One region of the Amycolatopsis sp. lyj-112 genome, then DNA from elsewhere that is predicted to be linked to it. Evidence: predicted binding sites of a transcription regulator. Region 1 holds the regulator's gene; each other region holds the start of a gene.
What was found. The regulator HspR, encoded in region 1, represses chaperone genes until heat shock. The targets are predictions, from matches to a motif close to ANNTTGAGTNNNNNNNACTCAANNT.

Region 1 (10,332 bases):
AGCAGCCGTCCGGCCGGGATACCGGTCCACGCGCTGACCACGTCGGCGACGTCGTCCGCGCCGACCTCTTCCTTCAGCATGACGTTCTGCTGGCTGACCTCGCTCTCGGCGGTCGCGGCCTCGAACTCCTTCTCCAGCGCGGGAATCCGGCCGTAGCGGAGTTCGGCGGCCTTGCCGAGGTCGCCGTCGCGTTCGGCGCGCTCGGACTCGCCGCGCAGCTGCTCCAGCTGCTCCTTGAGTTCGCGGACGCGCTCGATCGAGCCCTTCTCGTTCTGCCAACGCGCTGTCAGCGCTGTCAGCGTCTCCCGCTTCTCGGCCAGCTCCGAACGCAGGACGGCGAGCCGTTCCTTCGAGGGGACGTCGTCCTCTTTGGACAGCGCCATCTCCTCGATCTCCATCCGCCGCACGGCGCGCTCGACCACGTCGATCTCGACCGGCCGCGAGTCGATCTCCATGCGGAGCTTCGACGCGGCCTCGTCGACCAGGTCGATCGCCTTGTCCGGCAGGAACCGGGCGGTGATGTAGCGGTCGGACAACGTCGCGGCGGCGACCAGCGCGGCGTCGGTGATGCGCACCCCGTGGTGCACCTCGTACCGCTCCTTGAGCCCGCGCAGGATGCCGATGGTGTCCTCTGTGGACGGTTCGCCGACCAGCACCTGCTGGAAGCGCCGCTCCAGCGCGGCGTCCTTCTCGATGTGCTGGCGGTACTCGTCGAGCGTGGTCGCGCCGACCATCCGCAGTTCGCCGCGGGCGAGCATCGGCTTGATCATGTTGCCCGCGTCCATCGCGCCTTCGCCGGTCGCACCGGCGCCGACGATGGTGTGCAGCTCGTCGATGAAGGTGACGACCTCGCCCGCGGAGTCGGTGATCTCCTTGAGCACAGCCTTCAGCCGCTCCTCGAACTCGCCGCGGAACTTGGCGCCCGCGACCATCGAACCGAGGTCCAGTGAGATGACCCGCTTGCCGCGCAACGATTCCGGCACATCACCGGCGATGATGCGCTGTGCGAGGCCTTCGACGATGGCCGTCTTGCCGACGCCGGGCTCGCCGATCAGCACGGGGTTGTTCTTGGTGCGCCGCGACAGCACCTGCACCACCCGGCGGATCTCGGTGTCCCGGCCGATCACCGGGTCGAGTTCGCCGGCGCGGGCGCGCGCGGTCAGGTCGACGCCGTACTTCTCCAGGGCCTTGAAGGTGCTCTCCGGGTCGGCGCTGGTGATCCGCGCGGACCCGCGGACCTTCGCGAACGCCTCGCGCAGCGCGTCCGGGGTGGCGCCGTGCCGCTTGAGCAGGTCGGCCACCGGGCCGCCCTCGGTGGCGAGGCCGACGAGCAGGTGCTCCGTCGAGACGTACTCGTCGCCGAGTTCGGTCGCGAGTTTCTGCGCGTGCGTCAGCGCCTTGACCGCGTTCGCGTCGAACTGCGGGCTCGACACGGTGGCGCCGGTCGCCGACGGCAGCGCGCCGATCAGCGGCTCGAGCTCCTTGTGCACCTGCTCGGGGTCGGCCCCGACCGCGGTCAGGAGCGGCGCGGTCAGCCCCTCACCCTGCGCCAGCAGGGCGCCGAGCAGGTGTGCGGCCGCCACGTGCGGGTTCCCCGCCATCGTGGCCGCCTGCGCCGCCGACGAAATCGCCTGCTGGGTCTTCGTGGTCGGGTTGAAAGCGTCCATCCCTCACCTCGTACTGGGTAATGCTCGTTGGTCGGTCGACAGGTACAACGTCAGGAAAGTTGAGTCTGTTCCGCTCAACTCTGAATCGGTCAGCCTCCGCCCGGCGAGACGGCCTCGGCGGGCAGGCGCGGGCCCACCCGGCCGAGGCCGACGACGGCGGCGCAGGCGCACGCGGCGACGAGCACCCACGGGATCCAGACTGCCACGGAGAACAACGCGACGAGGGCCGGAGCGATCACGGCGGCGAGGGTGAACGCGTATTGGAAGGCCGCCAAGTAGCGCCCCCGCGCCTCCGGCGGCGCCGCGGCCTCGGCCAGCGCCCCGGACCGCGGGCCGAACGCGAGATCGCCCGCGGCCAGGACCAGGGTGGCGCCGAGCAGGTAGACCGGCTGGAGCACGCGCGGCACGAACACCACCGCGAGGCAGGCCAGGCACCACACCGCGAACAACGCGGAGCCCGTGCGCATGGCGGCGATCCGGGTCATCTTCCTGGTGACCCGCAACGCGACGACACCACCCAGACTGGTGACGACGGTGAGCAGGGCGATGATCGCGCCGGGAAGCCACCGCGGGCCCTGCAGCGCGTTGAAGACGTACACCGGCATCCCGATGAGGAAGAAGTCCATCGTGAGCGCGAAGAGCCCGCTGAACACGATCAGCGCCAGGTACGGCCGGTTCCGCCAGACCCGCGCGGGCGTCGAGAGGCGCCGAGGGCAGCGCCGGACGGACGGGACCATCGTCGCGAGGATCGCCGCGGCGACGACGAAGGTGAAGACGTCGACCAGGACCGCGACGTAGAGGCCTTGGGGCCCGATCCACACCAGGAGCCCGGCCGCCGCGAGGCCACCGAGCCCGAAGCCCGCGGAGCGGACCATCGCCGCTTCGGCGAACGGCCGGTCCTTCGGGCCATCGCCCGCGACGTCGGCTATGAGCGAGAACTGCGAGCTGTAGAACAGCTGCTGCCCGGCCGCGAGCATGACCGACGCTCCGACGATCCCGGTGAACCCGCCGGCCAGCAGATACGCGCCCACGCCACCGGCCTGCAGGAGGTGGGAGCAGATCATCACCGTCCGAGGGCCGACCAGATCGACGAACCGCCCGGCGATCGCGGGAACGAGGAGACCGGCGAACGCACCGAGCGTGACCGCCGCCCCTGCTTGGGCGAGGGGAAGACCCACCACCCGGATGACGAAGACAAGGCCCAGCGGGAGAAACAGTCCCGAGCCGAAGTTGTCGATTCCCAAGGCGACCAGCAACGCGACCCGGTTACGCACCGCTTCGACGCTACCGGGGTGAGAGCGCTACGAAAGGTCCGTTCAGTCAAGACCCACGGGTAAGAACGGCCGCCGTCAAACGTCGCAGGGTTGCGCGCCGAGCGCCGCACGGACATCCGTGTTCATTTCCGCCAGCCGCGTGGCCAGTTCGACGACCTTTTCCTCGTCCCAGTCACCGAGCGCGCGTTCCATGAACGCCAGATACCCGGCCCGGCGGCGGGACAACTCCTCGTGTCCCTGCGCGGAGATGCTGATGATCGACGCGCGGCCGTCCTCGGGCGCGGGGCGGCGGTCGACCATCCCGGCGGCGGACAGCTGGGCGATCTGGCGGCTCACCACCGAAAGGTCCACGAACCGTCGTTTGGCCAGTTCCGAGGGCCGGGCTTCGCCGTACTTCGCCAGGTCGGAAAGCAGCATCGCGGCGGCGGGATGAAGCCCCGGGTCGGCCTGCCAGGCCTGCATGATCCAAGCGTGCTGCAGCTGGGAGGCGGCCTTCAGCTCACGCATCAGTTCGACCCTGGCGTCGTCGGCGGAGCTGACCACTTGTCCTCCAAGCTACTTGTACAGTACAACTTTATTCGGCGACACTTGCGTAAGGCAACTATTAACCTCGTGAGATCCCCCACTGCCACCTGGACTCCAGTACACCCGTCCGGAGCAACGATGCGGGCAAAAGGCCTCCCGGCAGCTAGTCTCGCGGGCGAGCCGGAACCAGCCGACCGGCCGACAGGCACTGACCGGAGAGGTGAACGATCTGTGAATTCTTCTCCAGTGGTCCACCGCGGGGCCCAGATGTCAGAAAAGCCGTCTTGTCCGGCGTCTCGTTCGTGAAGAATCGGAATCCCCTTCCGGTATGCACTATCCGATCAGCGAATCCCAGCCCATGACAGCCGACGCGGTCAGTCCCCTTCCCCGGTCTTCAGCGCCGAGGGAAGCCCCACCAGCGGTCACCGCGATGGTGCGGCTCATCCGTGACACCTGGGCGAAGTCGGAACCCTTCGTCCCGGAGATCTCGCAGTTCTTCTACGGGATGCTGTTCACCCTCGCGCCCGCCACCCGGGACTTCTTCCCGATCAACATGGAGGTCCAGCGGGGCAGGCTGGTACGCGCGCTGGTCCACATCGTGCAGATGGTGGACCGGCCGGACGACCTCGTCCCGTTCCTGACGCAGCTCGGCCGCGACCACCGCAAGTTCGGTGTCATCCCGCGGCACTACGAAGCCGTCGGGACGGCGCTGCTCGCGTCGCTCAAGAACCACCTCGGCCCGGAGTGGACCCCGGATGTCGAACGCGCCTGGGCGGAGGCGTTCACCATCGCCGCCCGCGCGATGCAGGAGGCCGCCGCGGCCGACGTGAATCCTGCGTCGTGGTCGGCCACCGTGCTGGAACACCGCCGGCTCACCTGGGACCTCGCCCTGGTCCGGCTCCAGCCCGAGTTCCCGGTGCCGTACCAGCCGGGCCAGTACATGAGCGTCGAAGTCCCGCAGCGGCCGCGGCTGTGGCGCTATCTGTCCCCGGCGAACGCTCCCCGCGAGGACGGTGGCATCGAGTTCCACGTGCGCGCCGTCGACGGCGGCTGGGTCTCGCGGGCCATCGTCAGCCACACGCAGTCCGGCGACGTCTGGCGTCTCGGCCCGCCGCTCGGCAGGCTTTCGGTCGACCGGGCCGCCGGCCGCGACGTGCTGATGATCGCGGGCGGTACCGGGGTCGCGCCGCTTCGCGCCATTCTGGACGACCTCGCGCAGTGGGGCGACAATCCGAAGGTGCACCTGTTCTACGGTGGACCGTCGCGTGAGGACCTGTACGACCTCGACGAGTTGCGCGCGCTCGCGGCCACGAACCCGTGGCTCACCGTCACCCCGGTGGTCGAGCGCGGCGACGACGTCCCGGGATGTGAAACCGGCACCCTCGCGGAAGCCGTTACCCAGTACGGATCCTGGCCCGGTCACCGCATTCTCGTCTCCGGCTCGCCCACGATGATCCGGGCCACGGTGTCCCGGATGCTGGTCGCCGGCAGCGCGCTCGACCAGATCACATACGACCCCTTCACCATCGACTAGCAGGCCTTTCTCCTCGCTCGCCCAAAGATCACCGGCTGTGCTTTCACCGCGTCAGTGAATGCGATTTCGCAGTGCTGATCAGTACACCGCCGCGCATCGTTACGTTACTCGGTATTCACGGAAAGAAAGCCACCCGATCGGCGGATCACGTTTTGCCGAGAACTGGCGAAAACCACTGGTGGGGCACGAAAATCGTCCTGCATGATCACCTTTACCGAGCGCCAGATGGGGTTGACGGCGCGTATATATCTTGGTCCGATCGAGCGGGAAACATCCATTGGTGGATCCTTTTACGACGTTCGGGCATACAGTCGGATCCCCTCGGGGGAACACGAGCACCATCACGACATCGGGTCTGGAGAATATGCCCGATACAACTGGAGAACATCGTTCACCCATGACTGCCGAATCCGTGAAATACGAGCATCCACCGAGTTCGTCGAGATCTTCACCGTCGAGAACCCGGCCACCTGACACCGTCCCCGTTCCGGTCCCGCCCCTGGTCGAAGTGCCGGCGGCCGACAAGACCGTTCGGATGGCCGAACTCATCAGAGAGAGTTTTGCTTCTGTCGAAGCGAAAGCCGACGAGCTGTCCCAGTACTTCTACGGGGTCCTCTTCTCCGTTTCGCCGGACGCCAGGGCGTTGTTCCCGATCAACATGGCGACACAAAGGAATCGCCTGCTGCGGGCCTTGGTCTACGTCGTACAGATGGTGGACCGGCCCGACGAGCTGACCACCTTTCTCTGCCAGCTCGGCCGCGACCACCGGAAGTTCGACGTGCTCGGCCGGCATTATGACGCCGTCGGCGTCGCGTTGATCGCCGCCCTCAAACGGTTCCTGAAGGACGACTGGACGCCCGAACTCGAGGACGCCTGGGTCACCGCGTACGGCATCATCGCGAAGAGCATGCGGGAAGCCGCGGGCAAGGAGGTCGGCCCCGCGTGGTGGAAGGCCACCGTGGTCGAGCACCGCCGCGCCGCCCGCGACGTCGCCGTCATCAAGGTGCGGACCGAACAGCCGCTGCCTTATCGGGCCGGCGGTTACGTCAGCGTCGAAGTCCCGCAGCGGCCCCGGATGTGGCGGTACTTCTCGCCGGCGAACGCGCCGCACGACGACGGGACGATGGAGTTCCACGTGCACGCCGTACGCGGCGGCTGGGTCTCGCGCGCGATCGTCCACCACACCAGGGTCGGCGACGTCTGGCGCCTCGGCCCGTCACTGGGCGCGCTTTCGGTCCATCACACCGAAAGCCGGCCGCTGCTGATGATCGGCGGCGGCACCGGTGTCGCCCCGCTGCTCGCGATCCTCGACGAGATGTCGCGCTGGAAGCACAACCCGCCGGTGCACCTGTTCTTCGGCGGCCGGAAGCCGGAAGACCTCTACGCCCTCGACGACCTCCGCGGACTGGCCGTCATGTGCCCTTGGCTGACAGTGACCCCCGTGACCGAGGAAGGCACCATCGCCGGCGGCGATCGAGGCACCCTCTCCGCGGCGGTCGCCCAGCGCGGCGGCTGGAAGGACCGCGACGTGTTCGTCGCCGGCTCGCCGTCGATGATCCGCGCCACCATCGCGAAGCTGCTCGCCGGCGGCACCGACCTGGCGAGGATCAAGTACGACCCCTTCACCCTGGACTGAGCGCGGGTAGTTCGTCCGTATTAGGCCGATCAGCCGCTATGCCTGGGCTGTCCGGACCAGTAGGTCGGCGAATCATTGACCGCGGTCTCGGGCGGATTTATGGTCTAGACCACATTGCTCTAGACCACCTTGCTCCCCTTCACGGGAACACCGTCGTTCCATCCCAGGAGCCGGCATGACCGTCAAACGCAAACTCATGGCAGCCGCCGCCGGTGCGATCCTCGCCCCGATCGCCATCGTGGCCATCCCGCAGGTGGCCAGCGCGCACGGCTACGTGTTGTCCCCGCCCAGCCGCCAGGCGAACTGCGCACAGGGCAAAGTCTCGGGTTGCGGCAGCATCGTCTACGAACCACAGAGCGTCGAAGGGCCCAAGGGCCTCCGCAGCTGCAACGGCGGAGTCCCGGGATTCGCGCAGCTCAACGACGAATCGAAGCCGTGGCCCGCCGCCTCGGTCGGCAACAGCGTGACCTTCAACTGGAAGTTCACCGCCTACCACCGGACCACGAACTACGAGTACTACATCGGCGGCACCAAGGTCGCCGACATCAGCGGCAACAACGCCGCGCCGAAGGACCCGACGTCGCACACGGTGAACCTGAGCGGGTTCAGCGGCCGCCAGAAGGTGCTCGCCATCTGGAACATCGCGGACACCCCGATGGCCTTCTACAGCTGCATCGACCTGCAGATCGGCGGGGGCGGCAACCCGCCGACCACCACCACCAGCAACCCGCCGGCCACGACGACGCAGAATCCTCCGTCCAGCACCACCAACCCGCCCACGGGCGGCACCTGGGCGGCGGGCGCGGCCTACTCGGTCGGCAGCACGGTCACCTACGGCGGCCAGAGCTACCGCTGCCAGCTGGCACATACGGCGATCCAGGGCTGGGAGCCGCCGAACACCCCGGCGTTGTGGACTCGCCAGTGAAGTTCCGCCTGATTCTCGTCGCCGGTCTCGTGGCCCTCGCGGGCTGCGGGACCGGTGATGGCTCACCTTCCACCGCCGGTGCTCCGCTCTCCCCGGTGCCCCAGTCGGCCACGGGTGCCCCGGCGTCCGCGGAGTACAACGACGCCGACGTGATGTTCCTGCAGATGATGGCCGCCCACAACGATCAGGGGGTGGAGATCGTCAAGCTGGTGCACGCCAAACAGGCGCAGCAGCAACCGCTCAAGGACCTCGCGGCGGCCATCGAGGCGACGCAGCAGTCCGAGACGTCCGACCTGCGGAACCGGCTGAAGGCCTGGGGCAAACCCGAGACCGGCTCGGTGGATCCGCACGCGCACCATCACCACGGCGGCGACGGGCTCACGGACAAGGGCCTGCTCGAAGCACTGTCCAAAAAGGATGGCCCGGAGTTCACCCTCGACTTCGTGGACATCCTCGTCGCGCACCAGCACAACGGGGTCGCGCTGGCGAGGACGGAATTGAAGGACGGCAAGAACCCGGACTCGAAGGCCTTCGCTCAGCGAGTCGTCGACTCGCGCACCGGCGAAGTCCAGCAGCTCCGCGCTCTTGTTCCCGGCCAATGACGCAATTAGTCCTCTACTTGCCTTCTGACCGTGGTCAGGCGCCGGAAGGCGTCAGGCAAGTAGAGGACTAATTGCGCCTCTTGGGTTTCCAGACCACGAGTGCCGTCTGCTGCCTCAAGGTCACGAGGTCCTTGCGGTAGGAGGCGTGCACGGTCGCGGCCGTCTGTTCGGCGGTGAGATACGCGGCCCTGACCTCTTCGGTCAGTTCCGCGATCCGCGCCCGGAGCGCGTCGACCTGGTTCTCCAGCTCGATGATCCGCTTGATGCCGGCGAGGTTGACACCGTCCGATTGGGACAGTCGCTGCACTTCGCGCAGCAACGCGATATCCCGCATGGAATAGCGCCGTCCACCGCCCGAAGTCCGGCCCGGGGACACGAGCCCCTGCCGGTCATAGGACCGCAGGGTCTGCGCGTGCAGGCCGGAAAGCTGCGCCGCGACGGAGATGACGAACACCGGGGTGTCCTCGTCCGCATCGTTCGGAAGCCCGCCGAACATCATGCTCACCTGCCTTCGAGAAGTTCGGTGATCTCCGGTCGTGGGTCGTGCTCGGACATGGCCTCCGCGTAGGCCTCCAGGGCCTCACGGGCCTTGTCGTCCATTTTGGACGGAATGGACGCCTGCAGGGTGACCAGCAGATCGCCCTGCGCACCGTCCCGTTTCGCGATTCCCTTGCCTCGCACACGAAGCACGCGGCCGCTCGCCGTGCCCTGCGGCACCTTCAGCGAGACCTTGCCCTCGAGCGTCGGCACGGTGATCGTGCCGCCGAGGGCCAGTTCCGCGAAGGACACCGGCACGGAGATCGTCAGGTCGAGATTCTGCCGCCCGAACACCGGATGCGGTGCGACGTGCACGCGGACGTACAGATCGCCCGGCTGCGCGCCGCCGCGGCCCGGTTCACCCTGGCCGGCGAGCCGGATCCGCTGGTCGTCGTTGACGCCCGGCGGGATCCGCACGGTCAGCGTGCGGGTGCGGGTGCTGATGCCCTCGCCCGCGCATTCCGGGCAGGGGTCGTCGATGATCGTGCCGCGGCCGCGGCAATCGCGGCACGGCTCGGAGAAGGCGAAAGCGCCCTGGCTCCGGCTGACCAGCCCGGACCCCTGGCAGGTCGAACACGTCCTCGGGGAAGTCCCCGGCTTCGCGCCGCTGCCGCTACAGGTCGAACAGGTCGCCGGGCTCGACAGCCGCAGCGGCAGGGTCGCGCCCTTGACCGCCTCGGTGAAGTCGATCCGGACGTCGGTCTCGACGTCCGCGCCGCGCTGCGGCCGGTTCGCCGTGGCACCGGCGGCGCCGCGGCGGCCGAAGAGACCGCCGAGGATGTCGCCGAGCCCGCCGAAACCGGCCTGCTGCTGGCCCTGCTGCCCGAAGATGTCGCCGACGTCGAAACCACCGCCACCGCCACCACCCGGGAAGCCGAAACCACCCGGGCCGCCGGAGCCGAAGAGGCGACGTGCCTCGTCGTACTCCTTGCGCTTGGACGCGTCGGAAAGCACACCGTAGGCCTCGGAGACCGCCTTGAACTTCTTCTCCGCCTCCGCGTTGCCCGCGTTGGCGTCGGGGTGGTTCTCCTTGGCCAGCTTGCGATAGGCCTTCTTGATCTCGTCCGCGGTGGCGTCGGAGGAGACGCCCAGCTCACGGTAGAAGTCCTTACCGATCCATTCCCGTGCACTCACCGAACGTCTCCTCCTTTCACGCCGTTTCGCTGATCAGCGGTTGTTCTCATCGAAGAGCTCACCGTCGAGCGGGAGCTCGCCGCCCACGGGCGGGTCCACCGGGACGGCCTCGGCCACCGGAGCCGCACCGGGCTCGTGGTCGGTGACCCCGACCATCGCCGGACGCAGGACGCGCTCGCCGAAGCGGTAACCGCGGCGCATGACGGTGGTGACCGTCGGGCCCGCGACGTCCGGCGACGTGCTGTGCTGGACCGCCTGGTGCACGCTCGGGTCGAAGGGCTCGCCTTCGGTTCCGAACGGCTCCAGACCCGAGCGCTGCAGGCTGCCGACCAGCTTTTCGCCGACGGCCTTGAAAGCGCCGGTCAGGTCGCCGTGCTGCTCCGCGCGCTCGAGGTCGTCGAGCAGCGGGAGCAGGTCACCGACGACCGACGCCTTCGCGCCGGCGACGACCTGTTCGCGGTCGCGGTCCACCCGCTTGCGGTAGTTGGCGTACTCCGC
Region 2 (10,332 bases), on a different contig from region 1:
GGTGAGCGGCGGCCGCTTGGACGTCGGCCTGGGCACCGGCTGGCTCCGGGACGAATACACCGCGACCGGCACGCCGTGGAAGGGCCGCGGCAAGCAGCTGGAGGAGCTGCTCGACGTCCTTCGGGAGTTCTGGACCGGCGATCCGGTCGAGCACAAGGGCGAGCGCTGGCAGATCCCCGCGTCGAAGGTGGGTCTGCGGCCCGCGCAACGCCCGCATCCGCCGGTACTGCTGGGCGGGCTGTCGGCGGCGGCGCTGGACCGCGTCGGCCGCCGCGCGGACGGCTGGCTGCCCGCCGGGCTGCCCGCGCCCCGTCTCGCGAAGCTCTGGGATACCGTGGTGGGCGCCGCCGAGAAGGCCGGCCGGGATCCCGGGACACTGCGCCGGGTGCTGCGGATCAACCCGAAGCCCGGCACGGATCTCAAGGACGTCGCGGCGCAGTTGGCCGCGGCTTCCGAAACCGGGATCGGCGAGGCCTTCGTCGACCCGCACTACCTGGCCCGCGACGTCGACCACGCCCTCGACATCGCCGCCGAGCTGCGCGCTCTCGTCCCGAACGACTGAAGGCCCCTCCCCTGGCGGGAAGAGGCCTTCAGAGGGCTCAGGATTCGCCGTCGGCCAGTTGGATGAGCGCGTGGGCCTTCGCGGCGTACTTCCAGTTGCCGAGGTCCCGGACGGTCTTGATCTTGAGTTCCGCGAGGAGTTCGTCATGCTTCGAGGTCAGACCCTCGAGCGCGGACGGCGGTGCGTCCAGCAGCTCGTTGATGCTCTTGTCCTCCCACGCCTTGTCGACCAGCTTGTTCAAGTTCAGGCTCACGTCTTTCGCCTTTCCTCGGGGCTAGGTACGTGCCCAACCCTGAACTTGATCCACGATCTAAGCAACCGGTGATCACCCGTTCACGCGAAGTTCACCGACGGTAGTACCGATGACAAATGTGACCTGGCTCGCGTACAACGAATGGGTGACGCAGCGGAGAACTGGCGGCGGCTGTCTGTTCCTGGTGATCGTGCTGTCCGTTCTGGGGATCGCCTATCACCTGTGGGAGAGCGGCACGTCGGACACGCCACCGGGGGTCAGCACGCCGGGCGGAGCGGGCCGATACGTGGCGATGGGCGATTCGTACACGTCTTCGCCCGGGACCGGGCGGCCGACAGGGACGCCCAAGGGGTGCGATCGCTCGGACAACAACTACCCGAACCTGCTGTCGGCGAAGCTGCGTCCCGCGGAGTTCGCCGACGTCAGCTGCGGTGGCGCCACCACCGAGCACCTCACCGGCGAACAGAAGACCCGCGACGGCACGAACGCGGCACAGCTCGACGCCATCAACGGCGACACCACCCTGGTGACCGTCGGGATCGGTGGCAACGACGTGGGCTTCGTCGGCTTCGCCGCCCAATGCGCGACGCAGCACTCGACCGCTTCGCCCTGCAAGACCCAGCTCACCGCAGGCGGACGTGATCAGCTCGCCGAGCGGATCAAGGCCGCGACCGACCGGCTCGGCGGGATCCTCGATCAGATCCGCGCGAAGGCGTCCGAAGCCCGCATCGTGGTCGTCGGGTACCCGACCGTGCTTCCGGACGACGACAGCGGCTGCTGGCCGGTCCTGCCGGTGGGCGCCGGGGACGTCGCCTACTTCCGAGACTCGCTGGAGCGGCTGAACACCGCGCTGCAGGAGACCGCGAAGTCGCACGAAGCAGGCTTCGCCGACATGTCGACCGCGAGCAAGGGGCGCGACATGTGCAGCGCCGCGAACCGGCGCTGGGTCGAAGGCCCCGCGCCCGCCGTCCCCGCGGCTCCGCTGCATCCGAACGCGCGAGGTGAGGAAGGCATGGCGGAGGTCATCCAGAAGCTGCTGAAGCTCCCCTGACCTGACTGACCTGACTGACCTGCGGAAAGAGAGCAAGGGACCTTTGCTACCGCTTACTTAGGCACGCTAAGCGAGCGGGAGCAAAGGTCCCTTGCTCCTGTTTCGGGTCAGGCTCGGACGACCACTTGGGCCTTGCCCAGGATGGCCTTGCCGTCGAACTTGGCGGTGATGTCGATCCGGGCGGTGCCGTCGTCGTTGACCACGGCGACCTTGCCGGTGAACTCGACCCGCGCCGCGCCGTCGCTGGGCACGACCACGGGGCGGGTGAAGCGCGCGAAGTAGTCGATGAGACGTCCCGGGTCACCGAGCCAGTCGGTGACGAGCCGCGAGCCGAGCGCCATGGTCAGCATCCCGTGCGCGATGACGTCCGGGAGCCCGACGTTCTTGGCGAAGGGTTCGTTCCAGTGGATGGGGTTGAAGTCCAGCGAAGCCCCGGCGTAGCGCACCAGCTGTTCCCTGGTGATGTCGACGGTCAGCGGCGTCAGCTCTTCCCCGGCGGTGAACGTGCTCACGCGCCCTCCCCTCGGACCACGAGCTGGGCGTGCGTGGTGGCGATCGAGCCGCCGTCGGCGCCGGCGATCTCGGCGCGCAGGTTGATGAAGTCGTTCCCGGCGCGGGCCATGATGCCGTCGATATGCGTGGTGAGCGACAGGACGTCGCCCGCGTGCACCGGCCGCACATAGGTGAAGCGCTGGTCGCCGTGGACCATCCGCGAATAGTCGAGGCCGAGCTCGGGGTCGGTGACGATCGCGTTGATCGAGGCGAGGTTGATGATCGTGAGGAACGTCGGCGGCGCGATGACGTCGGGATACCCGGCCGCCTTCGCCGCTTCGGCGTCGCGATAGAGCGGGTTGCCGTCGCCGAGTGCGTCGGCGAACTCCCGGATCTTCTCGCGGCTCACTTCATAGGTGCTTGTCGGCGGGTACACCCGCCCGGTGAACGACTGGTCCAAGGCCACCCGAGCAGGCTACAGAACCCCTACAAAGCACGAAGCCGCCCTGGTGAACCAGGACGGCTTCGGGTGAGGCGTGTAGAACCGCTAGTCGCTCAGCGGGTCTCTTTGTGAGTCCGGTGCGTACCGCAGTTCGGGCAGAACTTCTTCATCTCCAGGCGATCCGGGTCGTTCCGCCGGTTCTTCTTGGTGATGTAGTTGCGGTGCTTGCACTCCTCACACGCGAGCGTGATCTTCGGTCGCACGTCAGTGGCAGCCACAGCATTTCCTTCTCTACTAGGCCTGGGAAACCCAGGGTTACCGCGTAGCGGTGGCCGGACTTGAACCGGCGACACAGCGATTATGAGCCGCTTGCTCTGCCAGCTGAGCTACACCGCCCTTACATAACCCTGGCCGCGACACGCATGCGTGACGCGGCTGAGGTTGCGAGCCCCTTTACGGAATCGAACCGTAGACCTTTTCCTTACCATGGAAACGCTCTACCGACTGAGCTAAAGGGGCCTGGCCTCTCGCGAGGACTTGGAAAGACTAGCAACACCTTCGCGAGCCCCGTGAAGGAGGGGTCACTTTACCGGAAAACCTCAGGTCAGCAGGGTCAAGACGGTCTCGGAGTGTCGGCCCGGCGAGCGCGCCGTGCGCGCCTGCAGCCACGCCTCCAGGCGGTCCTCCGGCAACGGCCGCGAGATGAGGTAGCCCTGGGCGACGTCACATCCCATCGCCTCGAGCTGATCCCTCGCGACGTCTTCTTCGACGCCCTCGGCGACGACGGTGAGGCCGAGCGAGTGGCCCAGTTCGACGATGGACCGCACGACGGCGAGGTCGCCGAGGTCGGTGCCCATGCCGAGGACGAAGCTCTTGTCGATCTTGACCTGGTCGACCGGGAGCTGCCGCAGGTAGGCCAGCGACGAGTACCCGGTGCCGAAGTCGTCGACGGCGAGCACGATGCCCAGCGAGTGCAGTTCGCGCAGGATCGGGAGCGCCTTCTGCGGGTCGGACATCACACCGGACTCGGTCAGCTCGAAGGTGAGCAGTTCGGGCGGGATGCCGAAGCGGTCGAGTTCGCGCGCGACCTTCGTCGGGAAGTCCTCGTCGGCCAGGTTCCGCACCGACAGGTTGACCGCCGCCGAGATGCGCAGGCCTTCGTCGAGCCACTTGCGTACGCGCTTCAGCGACTCTTCGAGCACGAAGGAAGTCAGGACGCCGATGAGGCCGGCCGCTTCGATGGCGGGGACGAACTCGTCCGGGCCGAGCCTGCCGAACTCGGGGTGCACCCAGCGCACCAGCGCCTCGACACCCTGGATCTGCCGGTTCGGCAAGGTGATCTTGGGCTGGTAGTGGACGCTGAGCTGACCTTCTTCGAGCGACTGCCGGAACTGGGTGACCATCTGGAACCGGCGCATGAAGATGTGGCCCATGCTGGCCATGTAGCCCTTGACCTCTTCGCCGCCCTTGGTCGCCCGGACAGCGACGTCGGCGCGTTGCAGGAGGCCGTCGATGTCGACCTGGTCGCCTTCGTCGTCCGCCGACGACGTGGCGTAGCCGATCATCGCGTTGGCTTCGACGGACAGCCTGTCGACCGGGTACGGCGCGACGAGTTCGGCGCGGAGCAGTTCCGCGGCGGCCTGCGCGCGTTCCGGCGGGCAGCCGACCAGCAGCGCCGCGAACGACGCGCCTTCGAGGCGGGCGAGCGGGACGTCGGGGCCGAGCGCGTCGCGGATGCGGCGGCCGGCGGCGATGACCATCCGGTCGGCCCACACGTAGCCGAGCGCGTCACTGACCGTCGAGAAGACGTCCAGGTCGACCCGCAGCACGACCGCGTTGACCTGTTCCCGCAACGGTTCCTTGGCGACCTGGCGGAAGCCCGGCCGGTTGAGCAGGCCGGTCAGCGGATCGTGGTAGGCGTCGTGGCGCAGGGTCGCGAGGAGACGGCGGTTGTCCAGCGACGTCGCGAGGTGGCTGGCCATCGTGCCGAGCAGCTGGACGTCGTACTTGCCGAAACCACGCCAGCGGGAAAGCCTGTCGTGCGCCTCGACGACGCCGAGAAGCTGGTTCGCACTGCGCAACGGGACGACCAGCGCCTCCTGCGCGCCGCGGTCGAGCAACGCGGACCGGACGTCGGGATTGGCTTCGGTGATCCGGAAATGCCGGACGTGCGCGCCGGGCAGGCGCAGCAACGGGTCGTCGGCGGCCGGGTCGACCGGCGGCAGTTCGTCGCCCGCGACGACCATCCGCATGGTGTCCTTGGGTTCCAGCCGCAGCCTGAGCACGACGCGGCCGGCGGCAAGCTGGTCCTTGATGCGTTCGGCGATGGTCGCCCACTCGCGGACGTCCACACCGCCGACGAGTTCGTCCGCTCGCCCGGCCGGGCGAGCGGCGGCCTGTTGACCGGATCGCGCGACCATCAGGCTGACGTCGGAGAGCGCTTCCATGTCGCGTTGCTCGCGGAGGAGATCCGAGTAGGCCCAGTACAACGCGGTGAGCCCGAGGAACACGGCCAGCACGAGCGGCCAGGCCTTCGGCGTGCCGGAAATGACGAGGTAGCCGGAAAGGCCGACCGAGGCGTTGACGAAACCGACGACGAGGATGCGGCCGGTCAGCCGGATGGCGGTACTGACCCGCATCCGGCGGCGCAGCACGCGGACGGCGGCCAGCGCGAGCAGCGTGCTGACCAGCGGTGCGGTCAAAGTGCCTGCCAGCGCGGCGATCCACGTCATGTCGTGGGCGCCGGAGGCCTGTTTCACCAGGCCTGCCACGGCGAACGCGCCGGTGATCTCCAGCAGGAACGCGCCCGCGTTGTAGAGGACACGGCCGGCGACCTTGCGTGCCAGCAGGGTTCCGATGCCCGCCGCGAGATGCGCGGCGAGGACGACTTCGAAAGGTGCGACGAAGAATCCGATGACCAGCGGGATCTCGGTGAACGAGATCGTCCAGGAGATGCCGCTGCGGACGTCGACGTTGATCCCGAGCTGTTCGGCGAGGAGGAAGGCGAGCGCGAGGATCGGCCCGATCCACAACAGGTCGTCCGAGGCCTCGAAGTCCAGCCACAGGCTGACCGCCGCGGCGGCGGCGATGCCCATGGTGAGTACCGCGAAGGTGTAGACGCGGAACCGTCGCTCGTCGGTACGAGCCTCCGTAACGGCGCCTCCCTTGCCCGGTGCCGCCTGTGCGGCGCTCCCGGGCCTGCCGTTCGTGTCCGGCATCCGACCTTCCTTCCCGGCTGCCCAACCGGCCTTGTCCTACCGCGACCTCGGGGACAGGGGCAATACAGTACCCCGGAGGGCGTACCCAAGTCCCATTCGAGACAGTATGAGATCACCCCAGGGTTAACAATGGGCTCGTCGCGCTGACCTGCGTGGACCAAGGGGTGAAATGGGAGCGTTATTCGCGTTCCCGCCGACTACCGGAAGTCACCTGGCGCCACGGTCGAGCCAATCTCGTGAAGTTCCCCGCCGACCTGTCAGTGTCGGTCGGCAGGGGCTTGAATAGTCCTATGAATAGCCACGCGATCGCCGCCGGCCATGCCGCGCGGCTCGCCACTGTGGACGCCCTGCTCCCGGAAATGCCTGCACTGGAGCCTGCGGACGGCGCCGTGTCACTCTCCGCGACAGACGGCGACTCGGCCGCCGCCGGATTGTCGGTACGGACCGAGGCGGGCCCCGATTCTGTTGACGCTCCGTGGCGGGCCCTCGTCGAACATCGCCTCGATGCCAGGCTCACCGGACCCCGCCCGGAAGCGGCTCTTGACGCCTTACTCACCCGATGGGATGAACATCTGAAGACCGTCGCCCCAGCGGGGGATGTCGAAACGGCGGCGACCGTCGTACGGCCGAGTCGCGATTCGCCGGGATCGGCCGAATTGCTGCGCCGCGGATTCGCGCCGGTGCTGGTGATCGCGGTCCGCCCGGCCGACCGGCTCGCCGCGACCGGTCCTCCCAAGACTCCTGGAGTGCACATCCGGCCGGCCGAAGCGGATGATCTCGAAACCGCCGTCGGACTCCAGCTGGAATTGCAGCGCTATGACGCGCAGTTCGGTTCTGTCACTTTGCGCGAGGGCGCGAAGGAAGCGATCACGGCCGACCTGTCGAAACAGTTGAAGCGGGAAAATCCCACGCTGTGGATCGCCGAGCTGTACGGGCGCCCGCTCGGCATGGTCCAGGTGCAGTTCCCCGCCGAAACGGCGTGGATCCGCGACCGGGTCGCCGCCGACCGGGTCGGCTACCTGTCGTCGCTGGCGGTGGCCGAGGAGGCGCGGTCGAGCGGGGTGGGCACCGCCCTCGCCGCGCACGCGCACCAGGTCTTCGACGAATCCGGGACCGAAGCCGTGCTGCTGCACCACGCACTGGCCAATCCGCGCTCGACGCCGTTCTGGTACGCGCAGGGCTACCGGCCGCTGTGGACGTACTGGCAGCGGCGGCCGGCGGTGTACTGATCCCGCTACGCTGATCTACGGGAGATCAGGGGGTTTCTTTGACCAGCGACAAAGATTCGGCGCCGGTGGCGCCGACCGGGGTGGACACCGAAAAGCCGTCCGCGGCGAGGATCTACGACTGGTATCTCGGCGGGACCCACAACTGGGCCGTCGATCGCGAGTTCGCCCGCAAGATGGAACAGCAGTGGCGCTGGGTCAAACCCGGGGCGCAGCACAACCGAGAGTTCATGAACCGCGTGGTGCGTGCGGCGCTGAAGGCGGGTATCCGGCAGTTCGTCGATCTGGGTTCCGGTGTCCCGACTTCCGGGAACGTGCACGAGATCGTCCAGGAGGAACTGGAGCCGGGCGATCAGGCGAAGGTCGTGTACGTCGACTACGAGCCGGTGGCGGTGGCGCACGCGGAGCTGATCCTCGAACGGCATGAGGCGACCGACTGGGCCGGGATCGTGCAGGCGGACATGCGGCGGCCGAAGGACGTCCTGCGGCATCCGGAGACGCGGCGGCTGATCGACTTCGAGCAGCCGGTATGCCTGATGATGATGGCCGTCCTGCATTTCGCCGGGCCGCAAGACGATCCGCCGGGACTGGTCTCGGCGTATCGGAAAGCGCTCGCTCCGGGCAGCTGGCTCGGGCTCTCGCACATGAGCTTCGGCGGCCAGACCGGCGAGGACGCCGACGGGCTCCACTGGCTCGTCGAGCAGTATCGGAAGACGAGCAACCCGGTGTGGATGCGGGACCGCGAAGAGATCGAAGTGCTCTTCGCGAACTGGCCGCTTCTCGACCCCGGCGTCGTCCACCTGCCCGACTGGCGCCCCGTGCGCGAGCTCCGGCGAGACGAGGAAGGCGCCCGGCCCTTCGCCTGGTGCGGCGTCTCCGTCCACCCCTGACCTCCGACCTCTGACCCCGAGCACTTGCGTTTAGCCCCCTAATCGCGATGCTTTTGCGCGCAGAGGTCGGAGGGGTGGGCAATCCGCTGAGGGCGAACAACGAAAGGAAACAAACGGGTCGATCGGAGAGTTGAGGTAGACAGACTCAACTACCCGAGGAGTGCACAGATGACCGACAACCGCCTCCTGCCCGTTCTCCCGCTCGATGACGACGTCGTGCTGCCGGGCATGATCGTCCCGCTCGACCTCGCCGACACGGAGACGCGGGCCGCGGTGGAGTCCGCCCAGGCCAACACGCCTGCCCAGGCTTCCTTCCCCGGGATCCGGTCCGGCGCCGCCACGGCCAAGGCCGAGGTCCTGATCGTCCCCCGCGTCCACGGCGAGTACGCCGAAGTGGGCACCATCGCGACCGTCGAACGCATCGGGCGCGTGCCCGGCGGCAAGACCGCGGTGCTGCTGCGCGGTACCCGCCGCGCCGTCGTCGGCCGCATCGCCGACGGCCCCGGCGCCGCCCGCTGGGTCCACGCCGACGTCGCCACCGAGACCACCGACGACCGTTCCGCGAAGCTCGCGTCGGAGTACAAGTCCGTCGTCCTCGCGATCCTCCAGCAGCGCGGCGGCTGGCAGATGATCGACGCCGTCCAGGAGGTCGAGGATCCGTCCGCGCTCGCCGACCTCGCGGGGAACTCGTCCTACCTCAGCACCGAGCAGAAGCTCGAACTGCTCACCGGCCTCGACGTTTCGACGCGGCTCGAAAAGGCCCTGGAATGGAGCCGCGAGCAGCTCGCGGAGCTGGAGGTCACCGACACCATCCGCAAGGACGTCCAGGAGGGCATGGAGAAGCAGCAGAAGGAGTTCCTGCTGCGCCGCCAGCTCGAAGCGATCCGCAAGGAGCTGGGCGAACTCGACGGCACCGCCGGCGACGACGACTACCGGGCCAGGGTCGAGGGTGCTGAACTTCCCGACGCCGTCAAGAAGGCCGCACTGTCCGAAGTGGACAAACTGGAGCGGACCTCCGACCAGTCCCCCGAAGGCGGCTGGATCCGCACGTGGCTCGACACCGTCCTCGAACTGCCGTGGACCGAGCGCACCACCGACGTCCACGACATCGCCGCGGCGCGCGACATCCTCGACGCCGATCACGCCGGCCTCGACGACGTGAAGGAACGCATCATCGAGTACCTGGCCGTGCGCAAGCGCCGTGCGGAATCCGGGCTGGGACCGGTCGGCGGACGCCGTTCGGGTGCCGTGCTCGCGCTCGCCGGTCCGCCCGGGGTCGGCAAGACGTCGCTCGGCGAGTCCGTGGCGAAGGCGATGGGCCGCAAGTTCGTCCGCGTCGCGCTCGGCGGCATCCGCGACGAGGCCGAGATCCGCGGTCACCGCCGCACCTACGTCGGCGCGCTGCCCGGCCGGATCGTCCGCGCCATCAAGGAAGCGGGCTCGATGAACCCGGTCGTGTTGCTCGACGAGATCGACAAGGTCGGCGCCGACTACCGCGGCGATCCGACGGCGGCGCTGCTGGAGGTGCTGGACCCGGAGCAGAACCACACGTTCCGTGACCACTACCTCGAGGTCGAGCTGGACCTGTCCGACGTCGTGTTCCTGGCGACGGCGAACGCGCTCGAGTCCATCCCCGGCCCGCTGCTGGACCGGATGGAGCTGGTCACCCTCGACGGCTACACCGAGCACGAGAAGGTCACCATCGCCCGCGATCACCTGCTCCCCCGCGAGCTGGAACGCGCCGGCATCGACCAGGGTGACGTCACGCTGACGGACGACGCGTTCAGCCGCATCGCCGCCGAGTACACGCGGGAAGCCGGGGTGCGCAACGCGAACCGGACCATCGCGAAGGTGCTGCGGAAGGTGGCGACCAAGGTGGCGCTCGACGAGGTCGAACTGCCACTGACGATCGACGCCGACGGGCTCGAGACCTTCCTCGGCCGCCCGCGGCACCTGCCGGAGTCTTCGCTGCCCGCGTCGACGCAGCGCACGTCGACCCCTGGCGTGGCGACCGGCCTGGCGGTGACCGGTGCCGGCGGTGACGTCCTCTACATCGAGGCGTCGCTGGCGGATCCGGAATCCGGCGCGACCGGGCTGGCGCTGACCGGCCAGCTGGGCGACGTGATGAAGGAGTCGGTGCAGATCGCGCTGTCCTACCTGCGCTCGCACGGCGCGGAGCTGGAACTGCCGGTCGGCGA
Region 3 (10,332 bases), on a different contig from region 1:
TACACCTGGGGACGCTCGCTGTCCCAGGGGGCGTCCGGTGACGACGTCCGGCAACTGCAGATCCGGGTCGCCGGCTATCCCGGGTATGGCGGTGTCCTGGCCATCGACGGCCAGTTCGGCGCGGGTACCCATGCCGCGGTCACGCGGTTCCAGCAGGCCTACGGGCTCGGCGCGGACGGCGTCGCCGGACCGGCCACGTTCACGAAGATCTACCAGCTGCAGGACAACGACTGTTCGCCGGTCAACTTCGAGTACGGCGAACTGAACCGGTGCAACTCGGACTGGTCGGGCGGCAACGTCGCCGCGGGGACGGCGAAGGCCAACGCGCTGGTGTCGATGTGGAAGCTGCAGGCGATGCGGCACGCCATGGGGGACCGGCCGATCGTGGTCAACGGCGGTTTCCGCAGTGTCGCCTGCAACAACGCGGTCGGCGGGGCGCCCGCCAGCCGCCACCTCTACGGCGACGCCGTCGACCTCGGGGCGGGCGCGCAGGGCTTCTGCGGTCTCGCGCGGCAGGCCCGTAACCACGGTTTCAGTGAGATCCTCGGGCCGGGCTATCCCGGCCACGACGACCACACGCACGTGGCGCACCGGTCCGGCCGGTTCTGGTCGGCATCCTCCTGTGGGATCTGACAGCCGGGGATCTGAGGACCGTCACTCCCATCGCCACAGCGAAGGTGGCCGTCCTCCCTTGGGCAGCGCGGCAGCGTGTTCGGTGGTGCGCCGCAGCCCCGGGACCCGTTCCATGGTCCGCCCCAGGTTGGCCGGATAAGGACGTTCCCCGGTCAACGCCTCGGTCGCGTCCAAGGCTTGCGCCGTCGTGAAGGTCCGGCCCAGCAGACCGGCGGTGAACGCGACGTCCCGCCACAGCCGGTCGGCCAGTAGTGGCCGGCAGTCCGCCACGATCCGGTCGTGGTCGAAAGCCAGCGGGGGCACCACGTCCAGCGGGGTCCAGACCACGATCCCCGGCTCGTCGAGCACGGGGCTCGTGGTCGCCCACAAGGCGATGGACAGCGTCGGGCCGCGGGGGTCGCGATTCGGCTCGTCGAAGGTGGTGAGCTGCCCCGTCGCCGAGAGCGCGCCGGGCGGTAGCCCGAGTTTGGTGACCACAGCCCGGCCGCCCGCGTCCCGGAGCCGTTCCCCGAGCCCGAGCAGCACCCCGGGCAGCGCGAGTTCCCCGTCGAACGGCTCGGCGGCCCGCGGTGCGATTCCCAGGAGCACGGTCCGGGCCTCGGGGTCGAACCTCAGGACCAGCACATCAACGGACACCGGCGTCGACTCGATCACGCGCTGATTGTCGACCCTGCCCCGACGGCCGCGGCGACCGGCTCCCGGTAGTCGGCACGGTCAGGTCCGTACCCGGTGACGGCCACCGGCAACCGGGTGCCGAACCACGCCAGCGGGTCGGGCAGGTCGACGGCGGGGGAGCCCGGGCCGGAGGAGACCCGAAGGCCGGTCGCGTCGAGATGGGTCACCGCGAGGGCGTCCACGCCTTCGCAGGCCGCGATCGCGTAGTCCAGCAGCGCCGCGTCGAGATGCCCCGCCCGCCACGCGCCCTGGTACTCCCCGGTGCCGTTGTGGGCCTCGGGAAAGCGGGCGAGCACGGCGGCGGATTCGGTGGGAAGCGGCCCCGCCCCGTGCCGGGTGAGGTAGGTCCGGGTCACCCCCAGCACGGTGTGCGGACGTCCGCCCAGCAGGGCGCGGGCGTTGTGCGGGGTGGTAGTGGACCAGGTCGTGTGCGGGTGGAACCCGTGATGCTGATCGAGGAGAACCCCCTGCGCTCCCTCGAAGACCACCCGCCCGCTATCGGCCAGCCGCCCCGTTTCGTCCCCGCCGGTGATCCGCACCGCGCCGGCGAAATCGCGGTACAGCGCCACCAGTTCGTCCACGCTGTGCGGCGGAGTGGCGAGCGGCGCGTAGAACCGTGCCAGGGCGTCGAGTTTGCGCCGCAGCACGGCCGGCCGAGCACAGTCGGCGACCGTGGGCGCTTCCCCCGGCGTCCCGATCACCTCCTGGCTCTCCACCACATCGCCCGGCGCGGCCCCTGGCAACAGCGAGTACCAGACTGTCTCGCCGATGCCCTTCCCGCACGAACCGTGCCGTCCGTCGCCGCGGGCGTTCTCCCTCGCCCGGTTGGCGTGGATATGGAACGGGGTCGTGAGCAAGGCCCGCCCGTCCACGCTCAGCGACGACAGCGGATTCCGGACGCCGGCGTCTTCCAGCTGTCGTGCCTCTTCGGCCAGTGCGAACGGCTCGACCAGGACGAACCGGGAAAGGTGGGTGGGCACACCGGCGAACGTGCCCGACCCGAACTGGCTGAACGTGTGGTGCTGCCCGTCCGCGACGACGTTGTGCGCGGCCTGCGCGCCGCCGTTGAAGCGGATGACGGCGGTGGTGGCCCGGCCGGCGCAGAGCGCGTCGACCACGGCCCCCTTGCCCTCGTCGCCGAAGCCGAGCCCGACCACCACCACATGCCCGTCCAGGAGATTCACAGCAGCACCACGTCGTCCGGGCCACCCGGCGCGGGCACCGCCGAGGTGACGGCCGTCCTGCTGCCCAGCTTCGCCAGCGCCTTGCCGACGGCCGCGCTCTCGGCGGCCGAGCCGAGATCGGCGAGGTCGGCGAGTGCGGTGTCGACGTCGACGACCTGTTCCTCCAGCCCGATGGTGGCCGCGATCAGTTCGCAAACCGCGCCGGGGTCGTCGAGCTTGAGGAAGTTCTGGCCGAGCAGGCCGCTCCAGTGCTCGCCGATCTCCGGGTCGTTGTAGTACGACGACTGATCGGGCAGCACGAAGTAGACGTGCCACTTGCGGGCCAGCTCCCGGTACACCGAGGCGGGATCGATGTCCTGCCCGACGTCGTCGCCGATGATGCGGCGGAGGTGCCGGGCCTCGAGCGCGGGCTTGTTCAGCTCGTCGCCGATGAGGAACAGGTAGCCCTTGCGGCCGCGTTTCTGCCAGGCGTCGGTGACCACGTGCCGGGCCATGAAATAGGCGGCCAGCTCGTAGGACTCGCTCTTCTGCCCGCCGCCACCGCCTTCGAGGAAGAGCGTGCGCAGCTGGTCGTCCATCCGGTTGTCCGATTCGAACTGCCCGACCTGCAGCGGAACCCGGTCGCTGTCGGCGTCGCCGATCGCGCCGAACATGACCTGCGGGTCGGCCAGGTAGCCCCGGCGCTTCAGCAGGCCGTGCAGTTTGCCGAGCTTGCCCTGCATGACCCGCGGCACGCGGCGCATCGAGCCGGTGACGTCGAACAGCACCGCGATCGGCGTCGAGTCGGCGTGTTCGGCCGAATCCCGGCATTCGCGGGTGGCGTTCGCCGGATCGAGGGCGGGCGCGACCTTCCACTTGTTCCTGGGTTTGGCGCGCAGGTCGGCGCTGTAGCCGAAATCGTCCTCGCCTTTGGCCGCGCGGAAGGTCTTTCCCGCCGCGTAGACGTTGTCGTTCCAGTTTCCGTGTCCCATGGTCAGGCTCCTGTCTCAGGGATGATGAACGGGCGGAAGGTGCGGGGGCCGTACAGCTCGCCGAGCAGGTCGTCGTACTCGTCGAGCAGATCGACGGCCTCGGGCCGCTGCGCCGGAGCGTCCTGGGTGCACCACCTGGCGAACTCGCGTTGACGTTTTTCGCCTGGTGCCACCAGATCCAGCATCAGCGTGTGCAGCATGTGGACATCGGTGGCCGCGGTGACGGGAAGTCCTTTGTGGACTTCGGGCGGGTAGTCGGCGGACCGGTCCGCCGCTATCGGGAGTGAACCGTCCTCCCCGGCGAAGGACCAGCCGATCAGGACGATGCCGTGCTGTTCCGGCTGGACCAGCACATTGTCCGCGGTGAGGTGACCGTGGACGACGCCCGCGCGATGCGCGCCCGCCACGGCACGCAGGAGGCGCCGGTGCATCCAGGCGTAGTCGCGGCCGTCGAGACCGTCCGGGAAGGCCTTCTTGATGTCGGCCAAGGTGGTGAACCCGTCGATGAGCGGCTCGAGAACGCTGAACGCCCGGTCGCCCCGCGCCACCGGGCCGGAAGTGTCGAGCAGGCGCGGGTAGTACGGGCGCAGCCAGCGGTGCCGTTCGGTGAAGCCGTCGAGCGCGCGCAACGCCGCCCACTCGGCGTGGATCAGCGGGTTGAGCGCCGGGCTGCGGACGAGCTTGACCAGATGAGGGCCGGTCGTGCGGTACGTCGTCGCGATGCTGCCCGCCGCGTGCGGGGTGGTGAGGGTGTAGGCCGACGTCGCCGTGGTGACCGTCTGACGCCGGGCGCGTTTCCAGTCGTCGTAGAGGCGGTTGAGGGTGGCGGCCGCCCGGTGGGCCCGCGGGTCGCCGGGGTTCCGGTCCGGGTGAAGGGCGGCCGCCAGCGCGCGATAGCGGCGGTGGGCGAGCTCGGGGGCGGAGTCGAACAAGGTCGTCGAGGTGGCCGCTCCCTCGATCGTCGTCACGGCCTCGTCCCTGGTGAACATAGTTTGAGTCTATGAGACTCTTACCTGTCTGGCAAGGGGGTCACAGGTGTCGTCCGCTCAGCCGCGTCCGGGGGCTGCGGTATCGCATGGCTCGGGTTGTCGTGAGTGATCCGGGTCGTTAGAACGACCCGAATCACTCACGACAACCAAGCGCCTGCCGGAGTTTCAGGGGCGGGTGGCTTCGATCTGCCGGTCGTCCTCGGTCGAGCAGGTCGTCACCGGGTCGTTCGGTCCGCTGCCGCACGTCCATGCCCCGATCACGACCGGGCCGGGACCCTGCGGCGACGCGGCTTCCGCGGGCGTGAGCTTCTGGAAGTACTCGGTCAGCACCTGCGTCGCTTCGGCGCAGTCGGCCTTCCCGTGCACGACGAGCTTGTTCTTCGCGCCCTGAAGTCCGGTGATGTCTCCGCACGGCGTCCCCGCGGGCGCCTGTTCGGTGGTGGTGGCGGGGGAGGACGGCCCGGGTGCGGCCGACGGGGCGGGATCCGCGCCGCAGCCGCCGAGCAGGACGGCGGCGAACACGGCGGTGCGGAGAGGCTCTTCATGGACCGTTCTTCTCGGGGCTGGTTCATTCGACGGGGACGACCGCGGCGAACACGTTCTGTTCGCCCTTGCCGCAACTGGTGCCGCCTTGGGCGGCGGGCGCTCCGGAGACGCACAGCCAGCCGTCGACGGTCTCGCTGACCGGTTCGTCCGAGCCCGCCGACTGGCGGCCGGCGATCCTCTTGTGGAACGAGTCGACGATCCCGGTCGCGTCCGCGCACGAGACCCCGGGCCCGTTGAGCACCTGGAGGGTCAGCCCGCTCGCCGCGGTGACCGTGCCGCACGAACCCTGTACCGGTTCAGCGGGTTTCGGCTTGGGGGCGGGATTCGGGGCAGCCGTGGGCAATGGCGCGGTCTGCGAGGGGATCGGTGGTACCGAAACGCTCGCAGTACTCGAAGGAACGGAAGGCGGCGGAGGTGGCGCGGGGGTGACGGGCGGTGGCGGATCTTCGCCCGAACAGGCGGCGAGCAGGCCGACGGCGAAACTGACCGTGAGCAGGCGCCGCCACGATCCCGTGGTCGTCGAGACGGGCAAGGCGATCCTTTCGTCGACCGGTCGTGGCCGGCCCATTCTGACCTGGCCGGACGCGATGCCGTGACATTGAGCCACGTTCGATGCGCGGGAGGTTATCGCGTCGCCCGCCTGGCCGTACGCCAGGATCGCTCAATGTCTGTCCATTGTGGACAATTAACATGCCGTTCACGGCAAGACAACACCTTGCTGCCGTTGCGAACCGATCGGACGAATCCGGGGCCAGGCCGTTAACGCCGGGCCCTGTTCTGCCGAAAACAAAAGTAGCGCCTCGGCGTGTCCCAGTCCCTGACACCGAAACCGTGAGAGCGATGAAGACCGACGAACAGAACGAGCCCGCGTCATTCCAGGCCACCGCACCGACGAGCGCGGAGCTGCCACCCACGGCCCCGTGCACCGTCGTCTGGTGCGGCGGCCGCCCGTACGTCCTGGAAAGTTCCGCCGGGCACACCCGCTGGATGGGTACCGACCACCGAGGCAGGCCCGTGGCGCTGACCAGCGCGGACCTGCAGCGCCGCGGCTGGACGCACACCCGGGCCAGCTGACGCCGGAGGATCTGCCGCCGCTGGATAGGCTGAGCGGGTGAGTACGCCCCCCGAACCGAGCGTGACCAGCGAAGAGCCGTCTTTGCTGCGGCAGGCCCTGAACGTTCCCAACATGCTTTCGATCCTCCGGCTCGCCGGGGTGCCGGTCTTCCTGTGGCTGTTGCTCGGCCCGGAGGAGGACGGCTGGGCGTTCGCGCTGCTCGTGTTCAGCGCGCTCACCGACTGGCTCGACGGCAAGCTCGCCCGCTGGCTCAACCAGATGTCCCGGCTCGGCCAGCTGCTCGACCCCGCGGCCGACAGGCTCTACATCCTCGCGACGCTGATCGCCTTCCTGATCCGCGACATCATCCCGTGGTGGGTGGTGGCCCCGCTGATCCTGCGGGAGGCCGTGCTGGGGGTCTGTGTCCTGCTGCTCCGCCGCGCCGGGTTCGCCCCGCCCGAGGTCACCTACATCGGCAAGGGCGCGACGTTCGTGCTGATGTACGCCTTCCCGTTCCTGCTGCTCACCCAGGGTGACTCCGGTCTCGCCGCGTTCGCCCGCCCGGTCGGCTACGCCTTCATCACCTGGGGCGGGGTCCTGTACGTCTACTCGGGGGTGCTGTACGTCGTCCAGACGGTGAGGGCCCTGCGAGCGGCGGATCCGGAATAGCGTCCCCCCCCCCACAAGCGGGAGGTGCCGGGCGCGCGGTCCGGCGGGATGCGAAACTCCTCCCCATCGGTTTTGAGCGAGGGCACCAGGAAAGGGGAGCGGCGTTGTCCACTCCAGAAGAACTGCGCTATACCGAGGAGCACGAGTGGGTCTCCGTGCGCGACGCAGGGCTCGTGCGCGTGGGCATCACGGAGTACGCCCAGGACCAGCTCGGTGACGTGGTGTTCGTCGACCTGCCCGAGGTCGGCAGGCATGTCGGCGCCGGCGACTCCTTCGGCGAGGTCGAGTCCACCAAGAGCGTTTCCGAGCTGTTCGCCCCGCTCGAAGGCGAGGTGGTCGCGGTCAACGACGCGGTGACCGACTCGCCCGAGCTGATCAACAGCGACCCCTACGGTGAAGGCTGGCTCATCGAGCTCCGGCTCGACGACGCGAGCAGCGTCGATTCCCTGCTCGAGGCCGAGGCGTACCAGGCACTGATTCAGGAATAGCCGCAGGCCGCGGCCCTCCGATCCGAGTAGGGGGAGCCGCGGGCCGGAGATTCGATCAGGCACGGTACGTTTGGCGTCCACAGTTCTTGAGTAGTGGCAACACACATGCGTTAGGAGAGCTCAGGTGAGCACGAACGACGGGCCCGGCGTTCCCCCGGAGCAGTCTCCGGAGCGGACCTCTGTCTTCCGGGCCGACTTCCTGGCCGACGTCGAAGGCACTGAGGCTCCTCCGGCTGCCGAGGCCCCCGTCCAGGGTGTGGACGCGCTTCCCGCCGGTTCCGCGCTGCTGGTCGTCAAGCGCGGCCCGAACGCGGGTTCGCGCTTCCTTCTGGACCGCGACACCACCAGTGCCGGACGGCACCCGGACAGCGACATCTTCCTCGACGACGTCACGGTTTCCCGGCGTCACGCCGAGTTCCGGCGTGAAGGCGGCGAGTTCGTCGTCATCGACGTCGGCAGCCTCAACGGCACTTACGTCAACCGTGAGCCGGTCGACCAGGCCGTCCTCGCCGGTGGCGACGAGGTACAGATCGGCAAGTTCCGACTGGTCTTCCTGACCGGCCCGGGTCACGGGGGCCAGGGGGCACAGTGACAGCGGCCGGGCGGCCTGATCGGGATGCGTCGCAGCGCGATGGGTTGAGCATCGGGGCCGTGCTGGCACAACTGCGCGGCGACTTCCCCGATGTCACCATCTCCAAGATCCGGTTCCTCGAGGCGGAAGGTCTGGTCCAGCCGGGCCGGACGCCTTCGGGGTACCGGCAGTTCGCTCCGGCGGACGTGGAGCGGTTGCGGTTCGTCCTGTCCGCCCAGCGGGATCACTACCTTCCGCTGAAGGTCATCAAGGAACAGCTCGACGCGGCGGATCAGGGCGCCGCGCCCTCGGCGGCGGCACCCCGGCCACCGCGGAAACTCGTTCCGATCGAAGCCCCGGGGGAGAACGGTGGCCTACCGGCCCCCGGGGACTTCGAGACGGACTACGAGATCCGGCTGACCGAAGAAGATCTTCTCCGCCAGGCGGGCATCGACGCCGCGACCCTGGCTGAGCTGCGGCAATACGGTCTCGTCCGCCCTGGCGCGGCGGGTTTTTTCGACCCGGACGCGGTCCTCGTGGCGAAGACCGTGAAGGCGATGACCGAATTCGGTATCGAGCCGAGACATCTGCGTGCCTTCCGCGCCGCGGCCGACCGCGAGGTCGGCCTGCTGGAGCAGATCGTGACCCCGGTGTATCGGCACCGTGACGAGGATGCCAAGGCGAGGGCCGATGAGGTCGTCCGTGAGCTCGCGGCACTGTCCGTAGCGTTACATACGCTCCTGGTGAAGGCCGGAATACGGGCCGTCGCCGGCGGTTGAACGAGTTCCGAGGTCCGGGAACCGCTCCGAGGCCACTTGTCAATGACTGAATGTTCGGCACCCTATGCCGTACCGTGAGAGTCGGGTTTGCCGCGAGCGAACCGAGAATGTCGGAGACAGCGAGCACAGCGCTCGGAAGACGGGTAGCGTCGGACTTGCCGTCGCTTGGTCGTCGAGACAAGCGCTGCAGCCCGTGCGCACGAGAGGGAGGCGAAGCCCGATGAGCGAAATGCGCGTCGTCGGCGTGCGGGTGGAGCTACCTGCCAATCAGCCGATCTTGTTGCTGCGGGAAACCGAAGGCGAGCGGTACCTGCCGATCTGGATCGGCTCGGTCGAGGCCACCGCCATCGCCTTGGAGCAGCAGGGAGTCCGCCCGGCCCGCCCGCTTACCCATGACCTGCTCAAGGAGGTCATCGGAGCACTGGGCCGCGAGTTGGAGCAGGTCGTCATCACGGACCTCAAGGAAGGCACGTTCTTCGCGGAACTGGTCTTCGACGGGGACATCCGGGTTTCCGCGCGGCCGAGCGATTCGGTGGCGCTGGCACTGCGGGTGGGGGTCCCGATCCATGCCGTGGACGCGGTACTGGAAGAAGCGGGTCTCATCATTCCCGACGAGCAGGAAGACGAGGTCGAGAAGTTCCGCGAATTCCTCGATTCCGTATCCCCTGAAGACTTCCGCGGCGCGGACACCTGAGCACGCCGCGAGATTTCGACGAGAAGGGGCAGCGCCGGTGGCGCTGCCCCTTCTTCGTACGTGCGGAGCTCAGGGGTGTTCAGGGTGCGGTGGCCTTGATGAACAGGTCGGCCAGTTCCCGCCCGTAGCGTTCCAGGTCCAGCTTCCGGTCGGCCGCGAACTTCGCGGCGACACCGTCGATGGCCTGCGCGATCGACAGCGCCATCACGTCCGGCGCGAAGTCGCCGAAAGCGCTTTCCTGCTGACCTTGGCTCAGCTGACGTTCGAGCCGTCCGGTGCGGAACTCTTCGACGATCAGGGCCGACATGAACCAGCCCTCGGTGTCGGAGCCGCTCGACGCCATCTCGACCATGACCCGCACCAGTTCCGGGTACGCGCCGAGGAACGCGATCTCCGATTCGACGTAGCCGCGCAGCAGCCCGGCGCGGTCGCTCGTGCCCTGGATGCGTTCTTCGAGGAACTTGTCCTTCATCCCGGTCGCGGTGGTGACCACGGCCTGCATCAGGCCGGCCTTGTTGGTGAAGTGGTACGAGATGATCCGGGTGCTGGACAGCCCGGCCCGCTCCTTGATCTTCGCGAACGACGTCTTGTGGTAGCCGACATCGGAGATCGTCGCGATCGTGGCGCCGACGATCTGGGCCCGCCGGGCGGCTTCGGTGACCGACAGTCCGAGTTCGGCCTGCACCTCTTGCAGGGCGCTCTGGGTCGAGGGATTTACTTGCATGAGTAAAAAGTAACACGGCTGAGTAAAAGTGGCAAGCGTGCTGCCGTTCGGGGGACTGTCACCAACAAGTCTCAAGATGAGCTTGAGGTCGACCGCGCGTCGCGTTGACCGGTTTGCCGGACGCGCTTACCGTCAATGGAGGTAAATCGCCACGGTGTCATTCGGAGTCCGCGTGGTTCGGATGTCTGGGGCGTTCGTTGCGGTTGACTCCGGTGCGTTCCCCCGTGGGAAGGTCCGGCTTTGTTCGCCGGCCGCCAGGTCGGGCGAGGGGAGGCATGCGTGGTCGAGGCTGGTAGCCCTCAGAAGCCGCCTGTTCAGTTCACCACTGACGGCGAGCAGGGTGAACTGTTCCCCG

Region 2: the regulator HspR is predicted to act here: its motif matches at 8,262-8,286, upstream of lon (endopeptidase La).
Region 3: the regulator HspR is predicted to act here: its motif matches at 4,453-4,477, upstream of ACLJRL_RS20760 (adenylate cyclase).

What each region holds. Positions count from the first base shown of each region.
Region 1 is NZ_JAJPWS010000013.1:142,982-153,313, reverse strand. It holds gene clpB (ATP-dependent chaperone ClpB) at 1-1,667, opposite strand, end outside; gene ACLJRL_RS33060 (MFS transporter) at 1,757-2,941, opposite strand; gene ACLJRL_RS33055 (MarR family winged helix-turn-helix transcriptional regulator) at 3,017-3,448, opposite strand; gene ACLJRL_RS33050 (globin domain-containing protein) at 3,795-5,000, shown strand; gene ACLJRL_RS33045 (FAD-binding oxidoreductase) at 5,536-6,636, shown strand; gene ACLJRL_RS33040 (lytic polysaccharide monooxygenase) at 6,812-7,561, shown strand; gene ACLJRL_RS33035 (DUF305 domain-containing protein) at 7,558-8,163, shown strand; gene ACLJRL_RS33030 (heat shock protein transcriptional repressor HspR) at 8,231-8,659, opposite strand; gene dnaJ (molecular chaperone DnaJ) at 8,665-9,834, opposite strand; gene grpE (nucleotide exchange factor GrpE) at 9,868-10,332, opposite strand, start outside.
Region 2 is NZ_JAJPWS010000003.1:507,527-517,858, forward strand. It holds gene ACLJRL_RS14465 (TIGR03619 family F420-dependent LLM class oxidoreductase) at 1-562, shown strand, start outside; gene ACLJRL_RS14470 (hypothetical protein) at 600-815, opposite strand; gene ACLJRL_RS14475 (SGNH/GDSL hydrolase family protein) at 934-1,866, shown strand; gene ACLJRL_RS14480 (MaoC/PaaZ C-terminal domain-containing protein) at 1,974-2,378, opposite strand; gene ACLJRL_RS14485 (MaoC family dehydratase N-terminal domain-containing protein) at 2,375-2,824, opposite strand; gene rpmG (50S ribosomal protein L33) at 2,914-3,078, opposite strand; tRNA gene ACLJRL_RS14495 (tRNA-Met) at 3,124-3,196, opposite strand; tRNA gene ACLJRL_RS14500 (tRNA-Thr) at 3,247-3,319, opposite strand; gene ACLJRL_RS14505 (putative bifunctional diguanylate cyclase/phosphodiesterase) at 3,400-6,018, opposite strand; gene ACLJRL_RS14510 (GNAT family N-acetyltransferase) at 6,309-7,247, shown strand; gene ACLJRL_RS14515 (SAM-dependent methyltransferase) at 7,286-8,134, shown strand; gene lon (endopeptidase La) at 8,303-10,332, shown strand, end outside.
Region 3 is NZ_JAJPWS010000005.1:449,772-460,103, reverse strand. It holds gene ACLJRL_RS20780 (D-Ala-D-Ala carboxypeptidase family metallohydrolase) at 1-633, shown strand, start outside; gene ACLJRL_RS20775 (NUDIX hydrolase) at 655-1,287, opposite strand; gene ACLJRL_RS20770 (adenylosuccinate synthetase) at 1,284-2,492, opposite strand; gene ACLJRL_RS20765 (hypothetical protein) at 2,489-3,463, opposite strand; gene ACLJRL_RS20760 (adenylate cyclase) at 3,466-4,452, opposite strand; gene ACLJRL_RS20755 (hypothetical protein) at 4,618-4,974, opposite strand; gene ACLJRL_RS20750 (hypothetical protein) at 5,021-5,341, opposite strand; gene ACLJRL_RS20745 (hypothetical protein) at 5,334-5,594, shown strand; gene ACLJRL_RS20740 (hypothetical protein) at 5,839-6,072, shown strand; gene ACLJRL_RS20735 (CDP-alcohol phosphatidyltransferase family protein) at 6,110-6,721, shown strand; gene gcvH (glycine cleavage system protein GcvH) at 6,826-7,209, shown strand; gene garA (glycogen accumulation regulator GarA) at 7,334-7,801, shown strand; gene ACLJRL_RS20720 (MerR family transcriptional regulator) at 7,798-8,559, shown strand; gene ACLJRL_RS20715 (bifunctional nuclease family protein) at 8,780-9,253, shown strand; gene ACLJRL_RS20710 (TetR/AcrR family transcriptional regulator) at 9,333-9,977, opposite strand; gene ACLJRL_RS20705 (MerR family transcriptional regulator) at 10,257-10,332, shown strand, end outside.